One region of the Paenibacillus sp. JZ16 genome, then DNA from elsewhere that is predicted to be linked to it. Evidence: a T-box and tRNA genes for the amino acid it is inferred to sense, from the RefSeq annotation. Region 1 holds a T-box; the other holds one or more tRNA genes.
What was found. The T-box of region 1 lies ahead of trpS (tryptophan--tRNA ligase). A T-box ahead of a tRNA ligase gene usually reads a tRNA of that ligase, here a tRNA-Trp.

Region 1 (3,383 bases):
CCATCGTGAACATCGTTCTGATGATGATCCAGATTGCGGCCACCTTGTTTGTCATGACCCGGTTCTTTCATATCGAGCCTGGCCTTCCGCTCTGGCAGATGTTCTTGATTCTGTCGCTGTTCGCTCTGGTCGCGGTCAGTTTATCGCAGGTCATTGTCGCGTTCTCGGACAGCACCATGATGGCGAACGGAATCCAGACGATGGTGATCATGCCGACTTCGCTGCTGGCGGGGTGTGTATTCCCGCTTACCGTGATGCCCGAAGCGATTCAGCGAATCGCCGATTTCCTGCCGCAGTATTGGCTGCTCGATACGTTCGGCAAGCTTCAACAAGGAAGCGCGTTGACCGACATTATGTTGAATGTGGCGATTCTACTGGCCTTTGCCTTGGCCTTATCGCTGATTGCAACCTACAAGTTTGGAAGAAATAGAGATACGCAGAGCTATGTATAAAAAATAAGCAGGGCGCCCCTTAACCTGATTCCTGAAGCAGGATGCAGATATTAAGGGACGCCCTCTCGGTTCTTTCAGAACGTGACCAATCCCATCGCTTTCTTGGCGGCAAGCAGTGTTGGGCCTGCGGTTTCTGAAGCCCGCTTCGCTCCGTCCATCAAAATGCGATCTAGCTCGGAGGAATTCACGATTTGATGGAACCTCTCCTGGATCGGTTGAAGTTTCTCGATGACGACTTCGGCTAATTCCTTCTTGAACGTGCCGTATCCTTGGCCTTCATACCGTTTCTCGATGACGGAGATGGCTTCCTCGGAGAATACCGAATAAATCTCGATCAGATTGCTGACCGCCGGCTTCTGCTCCCAGTCATGCCGGACCTCGCCGTCTGAGTCGGTAACGGCCTTCGAGAATTTCTTGCGGATATCCTCCGGCGTATCCATCATGTGGACACAGCTGTTTTTGTTCGGATTGCTCTTGCTCATCTTCTTGGACGGGTCGTCAAGACCCATGATGCGGGAGCCAATATCCTGAATGATCGGTTCAGGCACCGTAAACGTGCGTCCATACCGGTTGTTGAAGCGTTCGGCCATATCGCGGGTCAGTTCCAAATGCTGCTTCTGGTCGTCGCCGACAGGCACATGCGTTGCCTGATAGAGCAGCACATCGGCAGCCATCAGGACGGGATACGTGAAGAGCGCCGAGCTGACCGTTTCTTGACCTTCCGATTTCTCCTTGAATTGGGTCATCCGCTTTAATTCACCAAAATGCGCCTGCGTCTCCAGCAACCACCCGAGCTCTACATGCGCGGGGACCTGGGATTGCAGAAAGATCGTCGCTTTATCGGGGTCAATGCCTGACGCAATGTACAGAGCGGCAATGTCCCGCGTGCGCTGGTGCAGCTCCATGGGATCCTGATAGACCGTGATCGCATGCAGATCCGGCACGAAGAAATAGGACTCATACTCATGCTGCAGCTTCACATATTGACGGAGCGCACCTCCATATCCGCCAATATTCAAATCCCCGCTCGGCTTGATGCCTGACAATAATCGTTGCATAAAAAACACCTCCTAATGGTTTGCGAACAACACAAAAACACCTCATCCCTCTATGGGACGAAGTGTAACTCCGCGGTACCACCCGAATTCGACTATACTGTCGCTCTTTAGCATGACGTGGAAATGGGGAAAAACACCATTATTATTCCTGCCATATCTCCCAAAGTAACGGTGGAGAGCCGTCAAGGCCTACTGCTCCGGCACAGCCGAAAGGTTCGGGTTGAAGCGAGAAGATCCATTCACTCATTCCGGGGTACCGGGCCTCGCACCATTCGCCGGTTCGCTTGGACCTCAAGAGATAAGCTACTATTTCTTCTCATAGCCGTGTGGTATGTTGTTCTTAAATTCATCTGCGCAGCTCTTTTCGGATGTAAAGAGAGAACAAGATGATTTGAAGAGTATCATCACACAGGTGTTAAGTGAATGTCAAGAGGAATCGGGTGGTCTGAATCGGGCCTGGGAGGCGCCGGCGAAGGCGATGGAGAATTTTCGATATATCATCCATCCGGTGCAGAATTCCTGAAGAGAGGTAACCTTTTTCGTTCAGATCGGCACTTAAGGGATAGAGACACCATGAAGGGAGGTTTTAGTGAACGTGTTCCAGTGGATTGAGGAAGCCCGGCGGGGCAGTGCGGAGGCCCAGGGAAGGTTGGTCCGGCATTTTACCGGCATGGCGCTGGCCGTAGCCTACGATAAATTGCAGGATCCTTATTTGGCGGAAGATGCCGTGCAGGAGGCCTTTACGGAGGCATTTGCGAATCTGCACAAGCTGCAGGATCCCCGGCGCTTTCCCGGATGGTTCAAAGTGATCGTGGAGCGGCAGTGCTACAGAGACCGGCGCCGTAAGCAATTGCAGACGTTACCGCTGCATGAGATGGAATTGCCGGCTGGCGACCAGCGGAGCTTGGAGTTTGTCGTGGAAAAGAGAGAGATGATTCGCCAGCTGCATGCCACGATCGCGGATTTGCCGCCCGGCATGCGGATTGCGGTCCAGCTCTATTATTTTCAAGGCTACAGCTTGCGGGAGATCTCACAATATTTGGATATATCCTTGCCGGCTTTGAAGAAGAGACTCTTTGATGCCCGGCGGAAGCTGAAGAACACGCTGCACGTAGCCGACTTTGTATCGGTGTTCACCGATCTGTATGAGGGAGGAAAACGTATGCTGCATATCGTTAACGGGGATTCGGTAGGGGATAAGCTGAAGCAAGGGAACATTCAAGGAGATATCCTGGTGTGGAGGGAGCTATATTCGTTTGGTCCGGTCTTTACGAAGATGGACGAGCCGGATCATAGGAGAACAAGAGCTCGGTATTTGGAGCAAACGCTCGGGATTCCGGAGAAGGAATATATCGAGACCTGCGAGTTGCAGGAGAGGAAGCTACAGGATTTTCGAAAATATGATGAAATCGTGCTCTGGTTTGAGCATGATCTGTTTGACCAGACCATGCTGGCCTACTTGCTGCATTGGTTTAAGGAACAATCACTGGGAAATACGAAGCTGAGTTTGCTGTGCATTGGCGCCTACCCGGGCGTCGAGCTTTTTCGGGGGCTGGGGCAGCTTAGCACGGAGCAGCTCGAGACTTTATCGGGCACATGGCATGCAATTGGAGAAGAAGAGCTTAGGCTGGGCAGCATGTTGTGGGAATGCTATACCTCGGATGGGCCGGAAAGACATCAGCGCATGCTGGAGGTGGATTCCTCGGCACTGCCTTTTGCGAGAGATGCATTCGAAGCCCATCTGGCACGGCTGCCCTCTGTGAACCATGGACTCGGGATCATCGAGAAGACGACGTTAGAGGCTGTAGCGGGCGGAATCCATAAGCCGTATGAGTTGTTCCGAAAGGTAGGTGATAAGCTCCATACACTCGGA
Region 2 (3,383 bases), 730 kb from region 1:
ACCCGTAGATGATCAAGATAATTCCAAAGATCGGACCGATCAGCCAAGACAGTTTACCCATCAACCAGATCACACCGATACCGAGAATAACCCATCCCATCAAGGTGTTACCTCTCCGGATCCCGTAGTATCCCAAAGCGACCATCAGGATTGGAATTAGAAGACTGAACAACCACCCAAGCAGAGGACCGAATACTCCAAGGAGAACCAAGATCCCTACACCAATCAACAGGATACTCATTCCATTTCCTTTTGAATTTCTCATTTATACACCGCCTTTCTGTTGTTTGATCGTTGTTTCTTTTGTTCAACCTTATGACTCTATTCTAGGTAATTTTGAGTTTCGCTAAAACGGCCTGGGGACGGTTTTTGAACCTAGACCTAAGGCGGGGCCTTCTACAGACCTACGTCCAACCCTGCACTGGATCGATTAATCGAAGGGTTTGCTTGTGTAGATGAATCCGGCTGGATCATCTTTGTTTTACCTATAAAGAACGTGGTTTCTAATGATAGTTTAGTTTAAAGAAGTGTAGCTTGAAGAAGATCTGAAGGTGATAGAAAAGCCCCCTGTAAAGGTAACTGGAGAGATAGCATGCAGAATGGAGTCTAATATTTAAATCACGAAGTAGCAATCGATGTAGATGCAACGAAAAAAGGAATGCAGACGTTTATCGTCTACATTCCTTTTTGATGATGCCGGTGAAGGGACTCGAACCCCCACGGTTTCCCTCACGATTTTGAGTCGCGCGCGTCTGCCAATTCCGCCACACCGGCTTACATTATGGCGTGCCCTAAGAGATTCGAACTCCTGACCTTTTGATTCGTAGTCAAACGCTCTATCCAGCTGAGCTAAGGGCACATAAGTTTGTAATGGAGGCGCCACCCAGATTCGAACTGGGGATAAAGCTTTTGCAGAGCTGTGCCTTACCACTTGGCTATGGCGCCAGAAATAAAAATGGAGCGGACGACGGGAATCGAACCCGCGACCCTCGCCTTGGCAAGGCGATGCTCTACCGCTGAGCCACGTCCGCAAACATAAAAATCAATGGCTGGGGATATAGGATTCGAACCTATGCATGACGGAGTCAAAGTCCGTTGCCTTACCGCTTGGCTAATCCCCAATATGATTTTGTAATATGGGGCGATCGAGGGGAATTGAACCCCCGAGTGCCGGAGCCACAATCCGGTGCGTTAACCACTTCGCCACGACCGCCATACTGAAACACTGTGATACGATTGGCAGGGGCAGCAGGAATTGAACCCACACTAACGGTTTTGGAGACCGCTGTTCTACCTTTAAACTATGCCCCTAAAAACTGGTGGAGGATGATGGATTCGAACCACCGAACTCGAAGAGAGCAGATTTACAGTCTGCCGTGTTTAGCCACTTCACTAATCCTCCAGAATGGTGCCGGCGAGAGGACTTGAACCCCCAACCTACTGATTACAAGTCAGTTGCTCTACCAATTGAGCTACACCGGCATATAAAGTTATAAAACGTACATGGTGGCTCGGGACGGAATCGAACCGCCGACACGAGGATTTTCAGTCCTCTGCTCTACCGACTGAGCTACCGAGCCTTAAAGCTCTTCGCGAACTTTGACGGAACCCATATCGGATACTCATCTCATCCCAAAGTTGTAAATAATGGCGGAACTGACGGGATTCGAACCCGCGATCTCCTGCGTGACAGGCAGGCATGTTAGGCCTCTACACCACAGTTCCAAGAGGCATTATCGCTATCGCGATATAAATTGGTTGCGGGGGCAGGATTTGAACCTACGACCTTCGGGTTATGAGCCCGACGAGCTACCGAACTGCTCCACCCCGCGTCATTATAAAGGGTTGCTTGTATGGGGTCCCCGAAAAGTAATCGGAATTACCTACGAAGCATGCGCTTCACTTTTTGGGGATAAATCATGGTGGAGGCTGAGGGGATCGAACCCCCGACCCTCTGCTTGTAAGGCAGATGCTCTCCCAGCTGAGCTAAGCCTCCGTAACAAAGCGACTTTCATCATATCAAAATCTGATATAAGAAGCAAGTGTTTTTTCAAGAAAGTGGTGACCCGTAGGGGATACTCTCACTTCGTTCGAGACTGTGAAGTCTTTGCTTACGAAGTTATCCTCCGACGAACCGACGGGATTCTCATCCCCTGATGCAATTAAGAAAGTGGTGACCCGTAGGGGATTCGAACCCCTGTTACCTCCGTGAAAGGGAGGTGTCTTAACCCCTTGACCAACGGGCCTTGCTTAAAATAATAGTGGCGGAGAGAGAGGGATTCGAACCCTCGAGACGCTTTTGGCGCCTACACGATTTCCAATCGTGCTCCTTCGGCCAACTCGGACACCTCTCCATAAATGGCTCCCCGAACAGGACTCGAACCTGTGACAACTCGATTAACAGTCGAGTGCTCTACCAACTGAGCTATCAGGGAACAATATTCAATTCAAGTGTTTGATCACCTGAAAACTAGATACGAAACGATCTTTGCGTTGATTAGAATCCGTAGCATTCACCCGATGTGGTATCGGGGTCCCCGAAAAGTATTCGGTGTCAGCTTCAAAGCTTCACTTCACTTTTTGGGGTGATTTGGATAAGCCCTCGACCGATTAGTATTGGTCAGCTCCATGCATTGCTGCACTTCCACCTCCAACCTATCTACCTCGTCGTCTTCAAGGGGTCTTACTAATTGGGAAATCTCATCTTGAGGGGGGCTTCACGCTTAGATGCTTTCAGCGCTTATCCCGTCCGTACGTAGCTACCCAGCCATGCTCCTGGCGGAACAACTGGTGCACCAGCGGTACGTCCATCCCGGTCCTCTCGTACTAAGGACAGCTCCTCTCAAATTTCCTACGCCCACGACAGATAGGGACCGAACTGTCTCACGACGTTCTGAACCCAGCTCGCGTACCGCTTTAATGGGCGAACAGCCCAACCCTTGGGACCTACTTCAGCCCCAGGATGCGATGAGCCGACATCGAGGTGCCAAACCTCCCCGTCGATGTGGACTCTTGGGGGAGATAAGCCTGTTATCCCCAGGGTAGCTTTTATCCGTTGAGCGATGGCCCTTCCATGCGGTACCACCGGATCACTAAGCCCGACTTTCGTCCCTGCTCGACTTGTAGGTCTCGCAGTCAAGCTCCCTTATGCCTTTGCACTCTTCGAATGATTTCCAACCATTCTGAGGGAACCTTGGGGCGCCTCCGTTACTCTTTAGGAGGCGACCGCCCCAGTCAAACTGCCCGCCTGACACTGTCCCCGTACCGGATTACGGTACCAGGTTAGAACCTAGATACGATCAGGGTGGTATCCCAACGTCGCCTCCACACAAGCTGGCGCTCATGCTTCAAAGGCTCCCACCTATCCTGTACAGATCGTACCC

Region 2: it encodes a tRNA-Trp, which carries the amino acid that the T-box ahead of trpS (tryptophan--tRNA ligase) is inferred to sense. The anticodon was not compared.

What each region holds. Positions count from the first base shown of each region.
Region 1 is NZ_CP017659.1:4,092,406-4,095,788, reverse strand. Features, by position in the region: gene BJP58_RS18650 (ABC transporter permease) at 1-452, shown strand, start outside; gene trpS (tryptophan--tRNA ligase) at 527-1,510, opposite strand; T-box leader at 1,561-1,839, opposite strand; gene BJP58_RS18640 (sigma-70 family RNA polymerase sigma factor) at 2,106-3,383, shown strand, end outside.
Region 2 is NZ_CP017659.1:3,360,828-3,364,210, forward strand. Features, by position in the region: gene BJP58_RS15330 (LiaF transmembrane domain-containing protein) at 1-265, opposite strand, end outside; tRNA gene BJP58_RS15335 (tRNA-Leu) at 695-774, opposite strand; tRNA gene BJP58_RS15340 (tRNA-Arg) at 783-859, opposite strand; tRNA gene BJP58_RS15345 (tRNA-Cys) at 872-945, opposite strand; tRNA gene BJP58_RS15350 (tRNA-Gly) at 957-1,031, opposite strand; tRNA gene BJP58_RS15355 (tRNA-Gln) at 1,047-1,121, opposite strand; tRNA gene BJP58_RS15360 (tRNA-His) at 1,138-1,213, opposite strand; tRNA gene BJP58_RS15365 (tRNA-Trp) at 1,238-1,311, opposite strand; tRNA gene BJP58_RS15370 (tRNA-Tyr) at 1,318-1,402, opposite strand; tRNA gene BJP58_RS15375 (tRNA-Thr) at 1,407-1,482, opposite strand; tRNA gene BJP58_RS15380 (tRNA-Phe) at 1,505-1,580, opposite strand; tRNA gene BJP58_RS15385 (tRNA-Asp) at 1,649-1,725, opposite strand; tRNA gene BJP58_RS15390 (tRNA-Met) at 1,756-1,832, opposite strand; tRNA gene BJP58_RS15395 (tRNA-Val) at 1,921-1,996, opposite strand; tRNA gene BJP58_RS15400 (tRNA-Glu) at 2,172-2,246, opposite strand; tRNA gene BJP58_RS15405 (tRNA-Ser) at 2,263-2,354, opposite strand; tRNA gene BJP58_RS15410 (tRNA-Asn) at 2,360-2,435, opposite strand; rRNA gene BJP58_RS15415 (23S ribosomal RNA) at 2,591-3,383, opposite strand, start outside.